DNA from 4 places in the Salmonella sp. GDC200615 genome. Region 3 is predicted to be linked to each of the others. Evidence: predicted binding sites of a transcription regulator. Region 3 holds the regulator's gene; each other region holds the start of a gene.

Region 1 (5,154 bases), 800 kb from region 3:
CCGTAGCGCATCAGCCGCTCTACACCACCCTTGATCCGCTGCAAAGTATGAGCCGCGAAGAGAAGCTGGATATCCTCAGACGCGTTGACAAAGTGGCGCGAGAAGCCGATAAACGCGTGCAGGAAGTTAACGCCAGCCTGACCGGCGTATATGAATTAATCCTCGTGGCGGCGACCGACGGGACGCTGGCGGCGGATGTCCGTCCACTGGTGCGGTTGTCCGTTAGCGTGCAGGTGGAAGAAGACGGTAAACGCGAGCGCGGCGCCAGCGGCGGCGGCGGTCGCTTTGGTTATGAGTATTTTCTTGCCGATCTCGACGGCGAGGTTCGCGCCGACGCGTGGGCGAAAGAAGCGGTACGCATGGCGCTGGTTAATCTCTCCGCGGTCGCTGCGCCAGCGGGGACGTTACCGGTGGTTCTGGGCGCCGGGTGGCCGGGCGTATTGCTGCACGAAGCGGTCGGTCACGGGCTGGAAGGTGATTTTAACCGTCGTGGGACATCTGTGTTTAGCGGTCAGATCGGCGAGCAGGTTGCCTCCGCGCTTTGCACCGTAGTGGACGACGGCACAATGATGAACCGTCGCGGCTCCGTTGCTATCGATGATGAAGGTACGCCAGGCCAGTACAACGTATTGATTGAAAATGGCGTGCTGAAAGGATACATGCAGGACAAGCTGAACGCTCGCCTGATGGGCGCTGCGCCGACCGGTAACGGGCGTCGCGAATCTTACGCGCATCTGCCGATGCCGCGTATGACGAATACCTATATGTTGGCGGGGCAGTCAACGCCGCAGGAAATTATCGAATCCGTTGAGTACGGCATCTATGCGCCTAACTTTGGCGGTGGTCAGGTGGATATCACCTCCGGCAAGTTTGTGTTCTCTACCTCGGAAGCGTATCTGATTGAAAATGGCAAAGTCACGACGCCGGTGAAGGGCGCGACGTTGATTGGATCAGGCATTGAAACGATGCAACAGATCTCCATGGTCGGCAACGACCTTAAGCTGGATAACGGGGTGGGGGTCTGCGGTAAAGAGGGCCAAAGCCTGCCGGTAGGCGTAGGCCAGCCGACGCTGAAAGTCGATAACCTGACGGTTGGCGGCACCGCATAACTGCCCGCCTTATCAGGCCTGTGGTGTGTGCCGCCCAGGCCTGATAAGCGCAGCGCCATCAGGAAATGTCAGCCTCGGGTGGCATCTGGCCTACAATCGTCTTCAGCAATTACCCGGTGTTTTTATTTTTCTTTTCCCCGCCCGTGCATCCCCTGAAACAGGTGTGCGACATCGACAAAATAGTCAGTTAACGCGTTAATCACTACCTGCACTTTAAGCGGCAGCTTATCTTTTTCGGTGTACAGCGCGTACACCGGACGGGGATCGGACTGATAGCGAGGCAGCAGGATCTCCAGATCGCCACGATTGATCTCATCGATCACCCACATCAGCGGCACATAGGCGATTCCGGTTCCGGCGGTCAGCCAGCGTACCAGCGTCATCGGATCGTTAGTGACGAACCGCCCCTGTGGAATCAGTCGGGTAGAAATTCCTTCCGGCGCGATAAGTTCAAACTCATTATCCGGGCGCACGCTATATTCCAGCCAGGAATGGCTACTGAGATCGGCGGGTTTTTCCGGGACGCCGTACTGAGCGAGGTAGGGCTTGGCGGCGTACACAACCATCGGCATCGCGCCGAGTCGACGGGAAAACAGGCTGGAGTCTTGCAGCGCGCCCACGCGGATCACCACGTCCAGTCCGTCGGCAATTAAATCCGGAGCCGGAATTCCTGTCACAAGATTGACCGCCAGACCGGGATACTCTTTTAATAATTTTGCGGTAAGCCCGGCCAGCACATTTTGCGCCATGGTTGAAGAACAGCCGATACGCAATGTACCGATGGGCGTGTTATTAAAAGCGTAAAGCTGCTCATGAACATCCTGCACTTCATGCAGCATACGACGACAGCCCTGATAATAGATTTTTCCAGCCTCGGTGAGCCCAATGCTGCGTGTGCTGCGGTTGAGCAATTTAACCTGAAGCTCATCTTCCAGTTTCGCCACAGTCTGGCTGATGGACGATACGCTCATTTGCAGCTGTCTGGCTGCGGCGGTAAAAGAGCCAAACTCGACAACTTTGGCGAATACCGACATTCGTTTTAATCGTTCCATTATTCACTCTGGCTTAAAAGTGATTTAGATCACATAATATAGATAACAGCATAACAATTACGTTAATATACTATTATTCGAATAAGAGCTATGTCGCTCTCGCCTGGCGTCTCTTGCCCTTCTCTGCGGCGATGTAGCTTAACAATCTATCGCCTGCTCTCTCTCAGAAATCAAGGTCAACATGAGTCTGTTTCCCGTTATCGTGGTGTTTGGTCTTTCCTTCCCACCGATATTTTTCGAATTGCTTTTGTCACTGGCTATTTTTTGGCTGGTGCGTCGGATGCTTGTGCCGACGGGTATCTATGATTTTGTCTGGCATCCGGCTTTGTTCAATACCGCGCTGTATTGTTGTCTGTTTTATTTAATATCGCGCCTGTTCGTTTGAGGTTGAAGTGAAAACACTAACAAGAAAACTCTCCCGTACGGCCATTACCCTCGTACTGGTTATTCTGGCCTTTATCGCCATTTTCCGCGCCTGGGTGTATTACACCGAATCTCCCTGGACGCGCGACGCGCGTTTTAGCGCCGATGTCGTCGCTATTGCCCCGGATGTCGCGGGCCTGATTACCCATGTAAACGTGCATGATAACCAACTGGTGAAAAAGGATCATGTCCTGTTTACCATCGATCAGCCACGCTATCAAAAAGCGCTGGCGGAAGCGGAAGCTGATGTAGCCTATTATCAGGTACTGGCGCAGGAAAAACGCCAGGAAGCCGGTCGCCGTAATCGCCTCGGCGTACAGGCGATGTCCCGGGAAGAGATCGATCAGGCGAACAACGTCTTGCAGACGGTACTGCATCAACTGGCTAAAGCCCAGGCGACGCGCGATCTGGCTAAACTCGATCTGGAACGCACCGTCATTCGCGCGCCTGCCGACGGCTGGGTGACTAACCTTAATGTTTATGCCGGTGAATTTATTACCCGCGGTTCCACAGCCGTCGCCCTGGTGAAAAAGAACTCTTTTTACGTGCAGGCCTATATGGAAGAGACCAAGCTGGAAGGCGTGCGTCCGGGATATCGTGCCGAAATCACGCCGCTTGGCAGCAACCGGGTATTAAAAGGTACCGTCGATAGCGTGGCGGCAGGGGTAACGAATGCCAGCAGTACCAGCGATGCGAAAGGGATGGCGACGATAGACTCTAACCTCGAATGGGTGCGTCTGGCCCAGCGTGTCCCGGTGCGTATCCGGCTCGACGAGCAGCAGGGGAATTTGTGGCCTGCCGGTACGACGGCAACCGTCGTGATCACCGGTAAGCAGGATCGTGACGCAAGCCAGGACTCCTTCTTCCGTAAACTGGCGCACCGGCTGCGCGAATTCGGTTAATCGTCATGGGCATTTTCTCCATTGCCAACCAGCACATTCGTTTTGCGGTAAAGCTGGCGTGCGCCATTGTGCTGGCATTATTTATCGGCTTCCATTTTCAACTGGAGACGCCGCGTTGGGCGGTGCTGACCGCCGCGATCGTGGCGGCAGGCCCGGCATTTGCCGCCGGCGGGGAACCCTATTCCGGCGCTATCCGTTATCGCGGAATGTTGCGTATTATCGGGACGTTTATTGGCTGTATCGCCGCGCTTATCATTATTATCTCTATGATCCGCGCGCCGTTATTGATGATTCTGGTGTGCTGTGTCTGGGCCGGTTTTTGTACCTGGATCTCCTCTTTAGTACGGATCGAAAACTCTTATGCGTGGGGACTGTCAGGTTATACTGCGCTGATCATTGTGATTACCATTCAGACGGAGCCGCTGCTTACGCCGCAATTTGCGCTTGAGCGCTGTAGCGAAATCGTCATCGGCATTGGCTGCGCTATTTTAGCGGATCTGCTTTTCTCGCCGCGATCGATAAAGCAGGAGGTTGATCGCGAACTGGACAGTTTACTGGTAGCGCAATATCAGCTAATGCAACTTTGTATTAAGCATGGCGACAGCGAAGAAGTCGACAACGCCTGGGGCGATCTGGTGCGACGCACGGCGGCGCTGGAGGGAATGCGAAGTAATCTGAATATGGAATCTTCGCGCTGGGTACGCGCTAACCGCCGCCTGAAAGCGTTGAATACGCTTTCGCTCACGCTGATTACGCAATCCTGTGAAACTTATCTTATTCAAAACACGCGGCCGGAACTGATTACCGATACATTCCGGGAACTGTTCGAGACGCCGGTTGAAACGGTACAGGACGTTCACAGGCAGTTAAAACGGATGCGGCGTGTCATTGTCTGGACCGGCGAGCGCGAAACGCCCGTCACGCTTTATAGCTGGGTAGGCGCAGCGACGCGCTATCTGCTGCTTAAACGCGGCGTGATCAGCAACACCAAAATCAGCGCGACGGAAGAAGAGATCCTGCAAGGCGAGCCCGTAGTTAAAGTGGAATCCGCTGAACGTCACCATGCGATGGTGAACTTCTGGCGCACCACGCTTTCCTGCATACTGGGGACATTATTCTGGCTATGGACCGGCTGGACATCGGGTAATGGCGCGATGGTGATGATTGCCGTGGTGACCTCGCTGGCGATGCGTTTACCCAATCCTCGCATGGTCTGCATTGATTTTATTTATGGCACTCTGGCGGCGTTGCCGCTGGGATTGCTCTATTTCCTGGTGATTATTCCCAATACGCAGCAAAGTATGCTGTTGTTATGTTTGAGCCTGGCGGTATTGGGGTTCTTTATCGGCATTGAGGTCCAGAAACGGCGTCTGGGGTCGATGGGGGCGCTGGCCAGTACGATTAACATTATTGTGTTGGATAATCCGATGACGTTCCATTTCAGCCAGTTCCTCGACAGCGCGTTGGGGCAAATTGTCGGCTGTATGCTGGCGTTTATCGTCATCCTGCTGGTGCGTGATAAATCCAAAGATCGAACCGGTCGCGTGCTGCTTAATCAGTTTGTTTCCGCTGCGGTCTCGGCAATGACGACCAACGTGGTACGTCGTAAAGAAAACCGTCTGCCTGCGTTATATCAGCAACTCTTTTTGCTGATGAATAAATTCCCTG
Region 2 (5,154 bases), 1.2 Mb from region 3:
CGTGTCGGCGGCCGCGCCCTGCAACTGCCGCTTAATTATCAGGTACTTTATACCGAGCCGGTCTGCTTTGTGGCGCGTCCGCACCATCCGCTGGCCGCGCGAGCGCAGATCGCCTGGAGCGATCTGGCGCACTGGCGGTGGATAGTCTGGCCAACCGGCACCCCTATTCGCATCAGTATTGATAACGCCCTCGTCGATAATGGCGTCATGCTCCCGGAAAACACCATTGAATCGGCGTCAATGAACGTCAGCACCAATTTGCTGCAAAGCAGCGATATGATCTCTATTCTTTCTTTACGGCTGGCGCAACGCTATGCCAGCCAGGGGCATTGCCCGATGTTCCTGCTGTCTATACCCACTATGCTAAGAATTCATGATGTGATCGGTAGCACGTTTTAACGTTTAATTGTATGATGAATCCATCTCATCAAGGGCTTTAAACATGAGTAAGTCACTGAATATTATCTGGCAATATATACGCGCTTTTGTATTGATTTATGCCTGTTTGTACGCAGGCATTTTTCTTGCATCACTGCTTCCTATCACTATTCCCGGCAGCATTATCGGGATGTTAATTCTGTTTGTATTGCTGGCGCTGCAAATTCTGCCGGCAAAGTGGGTTAACCCCGGCTGTTATGTGCTGATTCGTTATATGGCGTTGCTGTTTGTGCCGATTGGCGTTGGGGTCATGCAATATTTTGACTTACTGCGCGCGCAATTCGGCCCGGTGGTGGTCTCTTGCGCTATCAGTACGCTGGTCGTTTTTGTGGTCGTAAGCTGGAGTTCACATCTGATACACGGTGAGCGTAAAGTGGTTGGGCAGAAGGGAACGAAAAAATGATGACATATATCTGGTGGTCGTTACCGCTGACGCTGGCGGTATTTTTCGCCGCCCGCCGACTGGCGGCGCATTTTAAAATGCCGTTGCTGAATCCGCTGCTGGTGGCAATGGTAGTCATTATTCCTTTTCTGTTGCTGACCGGTATTCCCTACGAGCACTACTTCAAAGGCAGCGAAGTACTTAACGATCTGCTGCAACCGGCGGTAGTGGCACTGGCCTATCCCCTTTATGAACAATTGCACCAGATTCGCGCGCGTTGGAAATCCATTATTAGCATCTGTTTTGTCGGCAGTCTGGTAGCGATGATTACCGGGACATCCGTTGCCTTGCTGATGGGCGCAACGCCTGAAATCGCGGCATCGGTACTGCCTAAATCCGTGACTACGCCTATCGCGATGGCGGTGGGCGGCAGCATCGGCGGCATCCCCGCGATCAGCGCGGTATGCGTAATTTTTGTCGGTATTCTGGGCGCGGTGTTTGGCCACACGCTGTTAAACGCGATGCACATCCGTACTAAGGCCGCACGCGGGCTGGCAATAGGGACCGCCTCACATGCGCTCGGTACTGCGCGCTGCGCCGAGCTGGATTACCAGGAAGGCGCGTTTAGCTCCCTGGCGCTGGTGATCTGCGGCATTATTACCTCGCTGGTAGCGCCCTTTTTGTTTCCGCTCATTCTGGCGGTAATGCGCTAACGACGGGACAAAAGACCGGGTTAAAATTTGCGATACGTCGCGCATTTTTCATTTAAGTTTCACAAGTTGCATAAGCAATGAGATTTAGATCACATATTAAGACATAGCAGGCCCGTAAACTACGGTTCCATTACATTGTTATGAGGCAACGCCATGCATCCACGTTTTCAAACTGCTTTTGCCCAGCTTGCGGATAATTTGCAATCAGCGCTGGCCCCTATCCTGGCGGACCACCATTTTCCCGCCATGCTGACCGCAGAGCAGGTCTCGACGCTTAAAAATACGGCGGGACTGGACGAAGACGCGCTGGCTTTCGCACTGTTACCTCTGGCGGCGGCCTGCGCCCGTACCGATTTGTCCCATTTTAACGTCGGCGCGATTGCGCGCGGCGTCAGCGGCAACTGGTATTTCGGCGCGAATATGGAGTTCCTGGGCGCCACCATGCAACAAACTGTGCATGCTGAACAAAGCGCGATTAGCCACGCCTGGCTACGCGGCGAAAAAGGGCTCGCCGCCGTCACCGTTAACTACACGCCTTGCGGCCACTGTCGCCAGTTTATGAACGAGCTGAACAGCGGTCTGGATCTGCGCATTCATCTGCCGGGCCGCGCGCCGCATACGTTACGCGATTATCTGCCTGACGCTTTCGGGCCAAAAGATCTGGAGATCAAAACGCTGCTGATGGACGAGCAGGATCATGGCTTTACGTTAACGGGCGATACGCTAACGCAAGCGGCGATAACGGCAGCCAATAAGAGCCATATGCCTTATAGCCACTCACCGAGCGGCGTGGCGCTGGAATGTAAAGATGGCCGTATTTTCACCGGCAGCTATGCGGAAAACGCCGCCTTTAACCCTACGCTTCCCCCGCTGCAAGGCGCGCTAAACCTGCTGAGTCTCAATGGCTATGACTATGCGGATATTCAGCGCGCGATTCTGGCGGAAAAAGGCGATGCAGCATTAATTCAATGGGATGCCACCGCCGCAACGCTGAAAGCGTTAGGTTGCCATAATATTGACCGCGTCCTTCTCGGCTAAGCAAATGTGCCGGATAGCGACGCACTGGCGTCTTATCCGGCCTGACTCTCCTCTCCCGCGACTCGATACAAGGGAAATCATGCTGAAAATCTCCGCAATCAGACGGCGGTTTCTTGCGCTACGTCTTCGGGTACAGTAGCCTGATCGTACTTTCATCCTGGTATCGAGTTTCCTGCATGTTAAAGCGCGTGTTTTACAGCCTGTTGGTCCTGTTAGGCTTGCTGCTGTTGACGGTGCTTGGCCTCGATCGGTGGATGAGCTGGAAAACAGCGCCCTATATCTATGACGAGCTACAGGATCTCCCCTACCGCCAGGTTGGCGTCGTGTTAGGGACAGCCAAATACTATCGCAAGGGTGTCATTAATCAGTACTATCGTTATCGTATCCAGGGCGCGTTAAACGCTTACAATAGCGGTAAAGTCAATTACCTGCTGCTCAGCGGCGACAATGCCCTGCAAAGCTATAACGAACCGATGACCATGCGCAAAGACCTTATCGCGGCGGGCGTCGATCCTGCGGACATTGTGCTTGATTACGCTGGCTTCCGTACGCTTGACTCCATTGTGCGTACCCGCAAAGTGTTTGATACCAACGACTTTATTATCATCACTCAGCGCTTCCACTGCGAACGCGCCTTGTTTATTGCGCTGCATATGGGCATTCAGGCGCAGTGTTACGCGGTACCTTCGCCCAAAAATATGCTGACAGTGCGCCTGCGCGAATTTGGCGCCCGCTTTAGCGCGCTGGCGGATCTCTATATTTTTAAACGCGAACCGCGTTTTTTAGGCCCGCTGGTACCTATTCCCACGCAGCATCAGGTGCCGAATGACGCCCAGGGGTATCCGGCAGTTACGCCGGAACAATTGCTTGAACTGGAAAAGAAAAAAGGGAAATGATCATGGATGTACAGACGATATTTGTCATATTAGCCTTTCTGCTACTCCCGCTTTTTTGCTTCCGTGAGGCCTGGAAAGGCTGGCGAACCGGCGCGGTAGATAAAGTTGTCAAAAATGCGCGAAAACCGGTTTATGTCTATCGCCATGCCGATCCCGTACAATATTGGTCTTATCTTTTTCTTTATACCGGTTGCGGTTTTTTATTTACTGGAATGATTATTTATCTTCTTTTTTATCGTTAATCTATTTATTATCCCTTTAAAATTGAGAATAGTTATTATTATGATATAAGGAGCAAATGCTGTTTTGCATTCTGGTTTCATTTTTTTGTGAATTCTTTCACAGAATACCCTTCTTTCAATGCTTAGGCTGGCGGTAGATTTTAGATCATTAAAACGCGTTATTTGCGTTTCGCCTTAATTTATTCAAGCATTAAGGAAGATTATATGCCGCAACAAAATTATCTGGATGAACTCACGCCTGGTTTTACGCCATTACTGGCAATAAAAGAGGCTTCACGTTGTTTATTATGTCACGATGCGCCCTGTAGTCAGGATTGCCCGGCGCAAACCGATCCGGGGAAATTTATTCGTTCTATTTACTTTCGCAATTTTAAAGGCGCAGCGGAAACTATCCGGGAAAATAATGCGCTTGGTGCTGCCTGCGCCAGAGTCTGTCCGACGGAAAAATTATGCCAGCGCGGATGTACACGTTCCGGAATAGATAAACCTATTGATATTGCACGCCTGCAACGTTTTATTACCGATTTTGAACAGCAGACTGCCATGCAGATTTATCAGCCCGGGAGTAAAACACGCGGGAAAGTCGCGATTATTGGCGCGGGTCCGGCAGGTTTGCAGGCAAGCGTGACGCTCACACATTTAGGCTATGACGTCACCATTTACGAAAAACAGCCGCAGCCCGGCGGATGGCTGCGTCACGGCATCCCGGCATTTCGTCTGCCGCAAAGCGTACTCGATCAGGAAATTGCCCGCATTGTAGAAATGGGCGTCAATATTAAATGTAATTGTGACGTGGGCGGGTCGCTATCGCTTGCGCAACTCAAAGCCGAATATCGCGCCGTGCTGATGACCGTCGGGATGTCCTGTGGCTCTGATTTACCGTTATTTGAGCAAGCCAGTCACGTAGAGATTGCCGTTGATTTTTTACAGCGCGCCCGTCAGGCCGACGGCGATATTAGCGTTCCGCGTAGTGCATTAATTATTGGCGGCGGCGACGTAGCGATGGATGTCGCCAGTACGTTAAAAATTCTCGGCTGCCCTTCCGTCACCTGCGTGGCGCGGGAAGAATTAGCCCAATTTCCCGCCAGCGAAAAAGAATTTACCAGCACGCAGGCATTAGGCGTATCGATTATTGATGGCTTTACGCCTGTCGCCGTCAGCGGAAATAAAGTGACCTTCCACCATGTACGCCACTCAGGAGAACTGACGCTGGAAGCGGAAAATATTATTTTGGCCGTGGGGCAGCACGCGCGACTGGATACCTTTGCGGAGATAAAAGCGCAGCATAATATTATCGACACGCATAATTATCAAACCGACGACCCGGCGATCTTTGCCGCTGGCGATATTGTTAAAGGTGATAAGACCGTCGTTTATGCGGTAAAAACCGGAAAAGAAGCCGCTCAGGCTATTCATCATTATTTAGAGGAGGCCTGCTCATGTTA
Region 3 (5,154 bases):
TGACATCGCCGGAGCCGCCTGGCCTGTCGTACTCCAGGCGCTGCTGGCAGCGCTGAATCGCAATCTCGCAAGATTCCAGATAGCGCTGCGCCAGATCAGGCGTCAGCATGGTGTGTTCCCGCGCCAGCGTCGTCATAGCGTTGATATGCTCGACAATAAACTGGCTGTGCGTGACCCACAGTTTCATATCCGACAGATAGTGGGTATTGAATCCGGGTTCCTGCATTGCCTGATTTAACGAGTTGAATAACGTGTTATGCGCCTGGTTGACCCGCATTCTTTGATAAGCGAGCGGGGTGGCCTGCGGATCGTTACTGAGGATCAGTCGGATAGCTTCTTGATCGGCTTCCAGCGCATCATGGGCGTTTTTACGTAATAGCCCGCTTTGCCATTGCGGCCACAGCCAGACCATGCCGCCAAAGGCAATTAAACAGCCAATCAGCGTATCGATCAGCCTCGGCACAATAAACTGCTCTCCGTTTAACGTCAGTAACTGGATGGTGTATACCGCCGTCACCGTAAAGCCGACCGTCGCCCAGCCGTAGTTTTTACGAATAATCAGATAACTTGCCAGCGTTAGTACCAGCATGACCGCCAGCGTAATGCTTTCGGGAATATGTAAGTGCAGCGTGACGCCGGCAATCACCAGGCCGACCAGCGTTCCGACTGAACGGTGCAGAATACGTACGCGCGTCGCGCCATAGCCGTTTTGGGTGACAAACAGCACCGTCATGAGTATCCAGTACGGTTTAGGCAGGTGCAACGCACTGCCCATCAGACTGGCGATGCTCATCATCACGCTGATGCGTCCGGCGTTGCGTAGCGCCGGTGATTTAAGAGACATATAATTTTTCAGCGCCGGAAGTAGCGGCAAACGACGCTGTTTATCGGCCATCAGGTCGCGGGCGTACAGCGGCCGCTGAGTACGCAGCACACGGGCGATTCGACTGAAGTGCCAATAGCAGAACTGGCCTACCGGATTTTCAGGATGCTGATTGGCGATTTTCTCCAGAGCGCCAATCTGTTTTTCCATGGAGAAGCGCGTCGGCAGACGATGATAAAGAATGTCATCCGCCAGCACGCGCAGACGGGCGGCGACCGTTTGCGCATTCCAGCGAATCACCTCTTCCGCATGGCTGCGTTCTACCAGTTTCTGTACCTCTTCCGGCTGATGCAAGCTGACGGAGATGTGCTCCTGCAAATCCATCGCTTCCTGAAAAGCCCGTAACAGGCGCTTGTAATCATTATTGTTGTGCGCCGAAAGCATATGCATCTGTTGGTAACACTGGGTAATGAGATCGACCGCTTTTTGCTGGCGTATCAGCAGGGGAGGCAGCGCTTTTTCCGGATCGATATGTTGGGTGAGCAGGCTGTATTTCGCTTCGCAATAATCGGCCAGTTCACGGTATAACAAACTCAATGACTCGCGCAGCGGCTGTTCGCGCCATAGCCAGAACCAAAACCAGTTAAACACGCCGTACCATAGCGTGCCCAGCGCATAAATGAGCAGCGGCTCCCAGACGGGCATGTATCCTGCAAGACTCAGGGTAAAGATGGCGGCAATCAGCGACGCTGGCAGTAACCGCGCGTGAAGCGGGCTAATTTCCGCCGTCACGCCAAGCACCAGCGTGAGCCCGGTCAGGATCAACGGCAGGGGGATGGATTCCGCCAGCAGAAGTTGCGTTACCAGACTGCATCCGGCGAACAGCGACGCGCCGATGATCAGGCGTTTAAAAAAACGTTTGTGCGGGGTATCCAGACCTGCAATGTTGCAGCAGGCGGGAACGAGAGAGAAAAGCAAGCCCAGGTGTAGCTGGCCTATCAATAAACCGACAGCCACAGGCAGACACAGCACCAGCGTTTGCCGTAGTGCGTAATTAATCTCTGGGTGATAAATCAGTCTTCGCCACATCGATGCAAACAAAAATGGCGCATGATAAAACGCGCCATTCTGACGGAATTAACGGGTGCCGTAGACGACGATGGTCTTGCCATGCGCGGAGATCAGGTTTTGATCTTCCAGCATTTTCAAAATACGACCAACGGTTTCGCGGGAGCAGCCGACGATCTGGCCGATTTCCTGACGGGTGATTTTGATCTGCATCCCATCCGGGTGCGTCATGGCATCGGGCTGTTTCGCCAGATTCAGCAGCGTCTGAGCGATACGCCCGGTGACGTCAAGGAAGGCGAGGTTACCTACTTTTTCAGAGGTGACTTGTAAGCGACGAGCCATCTGGGAAGAGAGGCGCATCAGAATATCCGGGTTGACCTGGATTAATTGGCGAAATTTTTTGTAGGAAATTTCAGCGACCTCACATGCGGTTTTCGCACGTACCCAGGCGCTGCGTTCCTGGCCTTCTTCAAACAGGCCCAGTTCACCAATAAAATCACCCTGATTCAGATAAGAAAGGATCATTTCTTTCCCTTCTTCATCTTTGATCAGCACTGCCACGGAGCCTTTAACGATGTAGTACAGCGTTTCTGCTTTTTCACCCTGGTGAATCAGCGTGCTCTTTGACGGGTACTTATGAATGTGGCAATGAGACAAGAACCATTCAAGAGTCGGGTCTGTTTGCGGTTTGCCAAGCACCATGCGCGGTTATCCTCTGTTATAAGCTGTCTCCAGAGCCAGAAAACGGCACTGTCTCTGGGGTTGCAAAAATATACTTCCCGCTACCTGGGAAGGGGGCTACGAAAATAGATTGTAGCCTGTAATGTGATGTCCTCTGCATACATGCAGTACGTCAATGTATTACTGTAGCATCTTGTCTGTTTTAGCATAGCTTTCGCCGTGTGTCTCTTGGTGTCTCGCTTCAGCATGACCCAGGTCGCCTTCCATTGCGACTTTTGTTGTATGCGCGTAATCTTTCAGGAAAATTGAAACATTGGAGTTACGAAATATGCAAGCGCGTGTAAAGTGGGTTGAAGGGCTCACGTTCCTCGGAGAGTCCTCCTCCGGCCACCAGATTTTAATGGATGGTAACTCCGGTGACAAAGCGCCGAGTCCGATGGAGATGGTATTAATGGCGGCTGGCGGATGTAGCGCTATTGATGTGGTATCAATCCTGCAAAAGGGCCGTCAGAATGTCACCAACTGCGAAGTGAAGCTGACATCCGAGCGCCGGGAAGACGCGCCGCGCCTGTTTACGCACATTAATCTGCATTTTATCGTTACCGGCAGCGATCTGAAAGAGGCTGCCGTCGCGCGCGCTGTCGATCTCTCCGCGGAAAAATATTGCTCGGTGGCGCTAATGCTGGAAAAAGCGGTCAATATTACCCATTCGTATGAAGTGATTGCGGCGTAACATGTGATGCCGGATGGCGGCGTGGCTTTATCCGGCCTACCCGTTTTTATCTCGTAGGCCCGATAAGCGTAGCGCCATCGGGCATTTCACCACGGTTATTCGATTTTTTTGCCTTCCATTAATCGCTGCACCAGCGGCAACATAATCAGCTCCATCGCCAGCCCCATTTTGCCGCCCGGCACCACTAATGTATTAATGTGAGAAATGAACGAGCCCTGGAGCATCGCTAGGAGCCAGGGAAAATCGATCCCTTCCAGATTGCGGAAATGGATCACCACAAAACTCTCATCCAGCGAGGGAATACCCTTTGCGGCGAACGGATTGGACGTGTCGACGGTCGGTACGCGCTGGAAGTTGATATGGGTACGCGAGAACTGCGGCGTAATGTAATTGATGTAGTCGTCCATGGAACGCACCACGGAATCCATCACCGCTTCACGGGAGTGTCCGCGCTCGCTGGTGTCGCGAATCAGTTTCTGAATCCACTCGAGGTTGACGATAGGCACCACGCCAACCAACAGATCAACATGACGCGCGACATCATGTTGCGGGGTGACGACGCCGCCGTGCAGTCCTTCATAAAACAGCACATCGGTCGGTTCGGGAAGCGGCTGCCAGGGGGTAAACGTGCCGGGAACCTGATTCCACGGTACGGCTTCATCATAGGTATGCAGATATTTACGCGACTGGCCTTTACCCGTCTGCCCGTACTCAATAAAGGTATGTTCCAGTAGGCTGAAGTCATTGGCTTCAGGCCCGAAATAGCTGATATGCCGCCCGGCGTCACGCGCTTTGCGGATCGCCATATCCATTTCCGGGCGGGTGTAACGATGAAAACTGTCGCCTTCCACCTCGGCGGCGTGCAGATTTAACTGCGCGAAAATTTTACGAAACGCGAGGCTGGTGGTGGTGGTCCCCGCGCCGCTTGACCCTGTTACTGCTATCACCGGATGTTTGGCTGACATGGCAACTCCATGATTGAGCTTTAGAATAATGTATTGTCGGCAAAGGCGTTTTATTCGCGAAACTGCTTTTTCGGCATAATATTGACCGTTTCATGTAATTCAGACCATACCAGCACGGCCTCGCCGGATTGCAGTTGGAGTTTTACGTCAGCGACTTTTTGTTCAAGCGAACGTTCATGTTCACCATAATCGGTGCCTTCGCGCAACACAAAGCTTTCGATCAGGTTGTCCAGCGTGTCGGGGGCGAGCCCCTGCCAGGGAATGATCATGATGACGCCTCCAGGTACGTTGTCAGCCAGTCAGGAATTCGGCGTTCCAGCCACATTTCAGGGCGCAGCGGCGTACCGCCGATAAATCCTACGTGTCCGCCATGCTCAGTTAGCTGATACTCCACCTGCGGGGGCAGATCTTCCGCTTTAGGGATCACATGATGATCCATAAACGGATCGTCTTTAGCGTGAATAATCAGCGTCGGTTTAGCAATCTGGTTAAGCAACGGCATGGCGCTACACTGACGATAGTAGTCGATGGCGTCGGCAAAGCCGTGAATTTTCGCGGTGATCAGGTCGTCAAACTCGCGAATACGGCGCATTGATTTCAGTTGCGCCAGATTCACCGGCAGCGACCCGGGGTACGCCGCCAGCTTGCGTGACGCATTCGCTTTTAACAGATTAAGCAAATAACGCTGATAGACGCGGGAAAACCCTTTGTCCATGTGGTAGCTACAGGCTTCGAGAACGAAAGGTGCAGAAACAATTACCGCCGCCTCGATGGGAATATCGCGGCCTTCTTTCGCCAGCAGGCACGCCAGCATATTACCGCCGAGCGAATAGCCCACGGCGGCTGTCGGAACGGCGCCGAACTCCCGCTGTAGCCAGCGTAAA
Region 4 (5,154 bases), 1.8 Mb from region 3:
GCTGATCGCTACGCTCATCGGTATTCTCGCGGCGCTGGCTGTCGCCGCCTTCCGTCATGCGATGCAATTGCTGGAGTGGATTTTCCTGAGTAATGACACCGGCAGTCTGGTGAATGCGGCTGAGGGGCTTTCGCCCTGGCGACGGCTGATTACGCCAGCGCTTGGCGGCCTGGCCGCTGGTCTGTTGCTGTGGGGGTGGCAAAAAATGAACCAACAGCGCCCCCATGCGCCCACTGACTATATGGAAGCATTGCAAACCGACGGGCAATTTGACGTTGGCGCCAGTCTGGTGAAATCGCTGGCCTCGCTGCTGGTCGTGGTCAGCGGCAGCGCAATTGGTCGCGAAGGCGCAATGATCCTCCTCGCCGCGCTGGCGGCATCCAGCTTTGCCCGACGCTTCACGCCGCGTGAGGAATGGAAATTATGGATCGCCAGCGGCGCCGCTGCGGGCATGGCGGGCGCTTACCATGCGCCGCTGGCGGGCAGCCTGTTTATCGCGGAAATCCTGTTCGGTACCTTAATGCTGGCTTCCCTCGGCCCGGTTGTCGTTTCCGCCGTCGTCGCCCTGCTAACCACCCATCTATTAAACGGTAGCGATTCACTACTCTATACCGTACATCTGACCGTTGATCTCCACGCGCGGGAGTACGTCATGATAGTCAGTACCGGCCTGGTCGCCGGTCTGTGCGGTCCATTACTGATGTGGCTGATGACGGCCAGCCATAATAGTTTCTTACGCTTAAAACTGTCCCCGCCCTGGCAACTGGCGTTGGGCGGGCTTATTGTCGGATTACTGTCGTTACTCACGCCCACGGTATGGGGAAACGGCTATAGCGTCGTACAATCATTTTTGCTCTCTCCGCCGCTATTCTCGCTGATTGGCGGAATTTTTGCGTGCAAAATCCTGGCGGTGCTCGCCAGCAGCGGGTCTGGCGCGCCGGGCGGCGTCTTTACGCCAACATTATTTGTCGGATTATCAATTGGAATGTTTCTGGGTCGGATATGGGGATTCTGGCTGCCAGGCTCGGATGAAATAGCGATTTTATTGGGGCTGGCGGGTATGGCGACGCTACTGGCGGCGACAACCCATGCGCCGATAATGTCCACCCTGATGATTTGTGAAATGACCGGCGAGTATCAGTTACTCCCCGGTCTGCTGATTGCCTGTGTAGTCGCGTCAGTGCTCTCGCAAACGTTACGCCATGACTCTATCTACCGCCAGCACGCTGCCGAGCATTGACAAACGAATATACTGCCCCAGCTCACGCTGCTCGGCGCGCGGCAGGTACGGTAGCTCGCCAATCAGCGGCGCTGGCAGTTTTTTCCCAAGCACATCAATAATTTCAGCATAATGCGCCAGGCCAGGATTGATACGATTCGCCACCCAGCCAATTAAGGGCAGTCCATCATTAGCGACAGCTTGCGCAGTCAGTAGCGCATGATTAATGCACCCCTCCTGAATCCCTACCACCATCAATACCGGTAACTGTTCCTGTACCACCCATTCAGACAATGGACGTAAATCATTCATCAAACTACGCCAGCCACCAGTGCCCTCCACAACAACGTGGTCCACTTTATCGCTCAGGCTCGCCAGACCGTTGGACAGCAAGGTGTAATTTATAGGACAGCTATGCGCGACGCTGCTTTCTTCTTCGCTTAACGCGATCGGATTAATCGCCTCATACGGCAACTCCAGCGAAGAGACGCTTTGCAATACCAGCGCATCTTTGTTGCGCATCCCTTCTGCAGTCTCTTTGCTCCCTTTAGCGACAGGTTTATACCCTGCAACGCTCTTACCACTCGACGCTAACGCTTGTAGTAATGCGCGGGAAACCACCGTCTTCCCAACAGAAGTGTCTGTACCTGTAATAAAGAAACGCTTCAGCATCACTAACTCCACCGTTATGCTTCGAAAATATAAGCCAGGAAAATAATACAGTGGAGAAAGTCTAAGATATGGCAAGGGCAATCAGCTTGAGTTAGCGCAAATTTTTGTACAACAGTTAAAAAATGTTAACCCTGTAATAGACGAATCAACAAAGAGCCGTTATACATCGCGTCTTTTACCAACGCCGCCCCGGCCATCGTACCCTGGTTGGTAAACTGCGTGCTTTCCACAACCGTATTCCTGCTGTAGGCGGGCAGCGCCTGTTGACGGATACTGTCAGCAATGGCTGGAAAAAGGATATCAGCCGCTTTACTTAGCGGCGAACCAATAAGAATTTTTTGCGGATTAAATAAATTCACCATGATAGCCAGAATGCGTCCGACATGCGCGCCAACGCCGCTAATAATATCTTTTGCTAATAGATCTCCCTGCATCGCCGCCTGACACAGTGAATCTACCGTTAACGGCTGGCCGTGCAACATTGAACTCATCGACTGATTAAGCCGAAGCTGCGTAAGTTCCAGCACGCTATCGACGCTGGCGATGGTCTCCAGACAGCCATGATTACCGCAATAACAGCGCTTACCATAAGGATCGACCTGGGTATGCCCAATCTCTACCAGACTGCTACTACCCGCATGAAGCAAATGACCGTCGGTGATAACGCCCGCCCCCACATTATGATCAATCACCACCTGGATAACGTCGCGCGCGCCGCGTGAGGCGCCAAAAAGCGCCTCTGCCATCGTCCAGGCGCTAATATCATGCTGAATGTAAACCGGTACGCCGGTGTGCCGCTCCAGCGCATCTCCCAAAGGCATCTCTTTGACATCTTCGTAATACGGCATCCGGTGCACAACGCCGTTTTCGGTATCGATAATGCCCGGTAACGTAATGGCAATGGAGGTCAGACGCTCCAGTTTCTGCTGATGGCGGGTAAAAAACCGATCAACGTGCGTAATAATTCGCTCAAGCAACGGCGTAGCTTCGTTTAACGGCAGCGCCAGACACTCTTCTACCACCAGTTTGCTGCTAAGATCGCGCAGTGCAAGGAAAATTTCGCCACGGCTAATACGAATAGATAAATAGTGCCAGGCTTCCGTTTCCACCATCAGCCCGACGGCGGGACGTCCGCGACTGCCCGCCTCTTTAATTTCAAGTTCCTGAACCAAATGCGCTTCCAGCATTTCGCGAACAATTTTCGTAATACTGGCAGGCGCCAACTGCGCCAGACGAGACAGGTCAATTCGCGATACCGGTCCGAGCTGATCAATCAGGCGATACACTGCGCCAGCATTGGTCTGCTTAATTTGATCGATATGCCCAGGCTGACTATCAGCAACCACCGCTCACTCCCTTTATTTTCGCGCTCCGAAATAATCTGTGTGCTATGGTGAAACACTTCAATACTCGCCGTCAACTTTTTGCTTAGCCGTGTGATTAACTGCACATTTTCACCCTTTTTAAGCGTAATTAATCCCGTCGGGCAGCCAGTAATAGCAGTTGGCAAAACCGCTGTACGGCATGACTCTGTTCATGATGCTTTGGCCATACCAGCCACATTTCAGATACGGCGTCCTCTTCCGCCAGGGGAACCCAGCGCATCTCGCTCATCTGTACACGCTTAAAGGATGCCGGCAGAATCGAGACACCCAGTCCCGCCGCTACCAGACCGATAATGGTCATTGCCTCGCCAACCTCCTGCGTGATGGTCGGCGACAGGTTATAGCGCCGCATCAGGCCGAGGATATCGTCGTAGAGGCCCGTCCCGACATGCGGATCGAAAAAGACGAAAGGTTCTTCCGCCAGTTCTGTCAGACTGACGACCGGCTTTTGCGCCAGCCGATGTTCGCGCGGGATCATGGCCATAAGCGGCTCATGCAAAATCACCTCGCGATTAAGTGTGTCGGGCAACGGCGTATTCCGCAGTAAGCCAATATCCAGTACGCCTTCGTTGAGCGGCGCGATTTGCTCACGCGTATTCATTTCACGCGTTTGCATATGCACCCCCGGATAGGACTGGCGGAACAGCGAAAAGGTATGCGATACCGCCCGAATAAAAGGCGCTGAAGACGTAAAGCCAATACGGATTTCACCCGCTTCGCCCTGATGCAACCGCTCGGCGCGAGCGGCGGCGTCGTTTACCAGACTCAGGATGTGTCGGCTATCCACCAGAAACTGTCGCCCGGCGGCGGTTAACGCTACGCTGCGGTTAGTCCGCGCCAGTAATCGCGCGCCGACCTGCTGCTCCAGAATTTGTATCTGCTGACTCAGCGGCGGCTGCGAGATATTGAGGCGCGCGGCGGCGCGACCAAAATGCAGCTCTTCTGCTACCGCCACAAAGTAACGTAAATGACGTAATTCGATATTCATATTTTTAACGTCTTATTTGAGACAATTAATATATTAGACAGAATATTTTGCTTTTTCTATGCTTTACATGTCGGTTATACCCGTCTCCTGTTGACGGAGATGTAAAGCAAGGATTTAACGTGAGTCGTACAACTATTCTCGATGACGCCACGGCGAGCGATATCGATGAACAACGCCATTCTCAGCCGGTTCAATTTATTAAACGCGGTACAGCGCCTTTCATGCGCGTCACGCTGGCCCTTTTTTCCGCGGGCCTGGCGACTTTCGCGCTCCTTTATTGCGTTCAGCCTATACTACCGGTACTTTCCCAGGAGTTTGGCGTCTCCCCCGCCAGCAGCAGCGTTTCACTTTCTATTTCTACCGCCATGCTGGCTATCGGCTTACTTTTTACCGGCTCGCTTTCTGATGCGATAGGCCGTAAACCGGTGATGGTCACCGCCTTGTTATTAGCCTCCTGCTGCACATTGTTATCAACCATGATGACCAGCTGGCATGGTATTCTGATTATGCGCGCGCTGATCGGTCTGTCGTTAAGCGGCGTCGCCGCGGTGGGAATGACCTACCTGAGCGAAGAAATCCATCCCAGCTTTGTCGCTTTCTCTATGGGGCTTTATATTAGCGGTAATTCCATCGGCGGGATGAGCGGGCGTTTATTAAGCGGCGTCATGACCGACTTTTTTAACTGGCGCATCGCGCTGGCGGCCATCGGATGCTTTGCGCTGGCGTCCGCGCTGATGTTCTGGAAGATTTTACCCGCCTCGCAACATTTCCGTCCCACGTCGCTACGGCCTAAAACGCTATTTATTAATTTCCGTCTCCACTGGCGCGATCGGGGGTTACCTCTGCTGTTTGCAGAAGGTTTTTTACTGATGGGCGCGTTCGTCACCCTG

The links. The regulator CRP, encoded in region 3, controls carbon source genes, mostly activating them, when cyclic AMP is high. The targets are predictions, from matches to a motif close to ATGTGANNNNNNTCACAT.
Region 1: the regulator CRP is predicted to act here: its motif matches at 2,179-2,196, upstream of aaeR (HTH-type transcriptional activator AaeR).
Region 2: the regulator CRP is predicted to act here: its motif matches at 1,611-1,628, upstream of cdd (cytidine deaminase).
Region 4: the regulator CRP is predicted to act here: its motif matches at 3,326-3,343, upstream of mlc (sugar metabolism global transcriptional regulator Mlc).

What each region holds. Positions count from the first base shown of each region.
Region 1 covers NZ_CP192247.1:4,267,598-4,272,751, reverse strand. Annotated here, with positions in the region: gene tldD (metalloprotease TldD) at 1-1,109, shown strand, start outside; gene aaeR (HTH-type transcriptional activator AaeR) at 1,232-2,161, opposite strand; gene aaeX (p-hydroxybenzoic acid efflux pump operon protein AaeX) at 2,343-2,546, shown strand; gene aaeA (p-hydroxybenzoic acid efflux pump subunit AaeA) at 2,554-3,486, shown strand; gene aaeB (p-hydroxybenzoic acid efflux pump subunit AaeB) at 3,492-5,154, shown strand, end outside.
Region 2 covers NZ_CP192247.1:1,629,216-1,634,369, reverse strand. Annotated here, with positions in the region: gene ACQ29O_RS07580 (LysR family transcriptional regulator) at 1-399, shown strand, start outside; gene ACQ29O_RS07575 (CidA/LrgA family protein) at 443-841, shown strand; gene ACQ29O_RS07570 (CidB/LrgB family autolysis modulator) at 838-1,533, shown strand; gene cdd (cytidine deaminase) at 1,687-2,571, shown strand; gene sanA (outer membrane permeability protein SanA) at 2,748-3,467, shown strand; gene ACQ29O_RS07555 (DUF2542 family protein) at 3,464-3,709, shown strand; gene ACQ29O_RS07550 (NAD(P)-dependent oxidoreductase) at 3,914-5,154, shown strand, end outside; gene preA (NAD-dependent dihydropyrimidine dehydrogenase subunit PreA) at 5,149-5,154, shown strand, end outside.
Region 3 covers NZ_CP192247.1:414,626-419,779, forward strand. Annotated here, with positions in the region: gene ACQ29O_RS01850 (YccS/YhfK family putative transporter) at 1-1,912, opposite strand, end outside; gene crp (cAMP-activated global transcriptional regulator CRP) at 1,961-2,593, opposite strand; gene ACQ29O_RS01860 (OsmC family protein) at 2,901-3,305, shown strand; gene ACQ29O_RS01865 (phosphoribulokinase) at 3,401-4,270, opposite strand; gene ACQ29O_RS01870 (YheU family protein) at 4,321-4,539, opposite strand; gene ACQ29O_RS01875 (hydrolase) at 4,536-5,154, opposite strand, start outside.
Region 4 covers NZ_CP192247.1:2,204,782-2,209,935, reverse strand. Annotated here, with positions in the region: gene clcB (voltage-gated ClC-type chloride channel ClcB) at 1-1,240, shown strand, start outside; gene bioD (dethiobiotin synthase) at 1,196-1,891, opposite strand; gene mlc (sugar metabolism global transcriptional regulator Mlc) at 2,017-3,237, opposite strand; gene ACQ29O_RS10555 (LysR family transcriptional regulator) at 3,365-4,264, opposite strand; gene ACQ29O_RS10550 (MFS transporter) at 4,384-5,154, shown strand, end outside.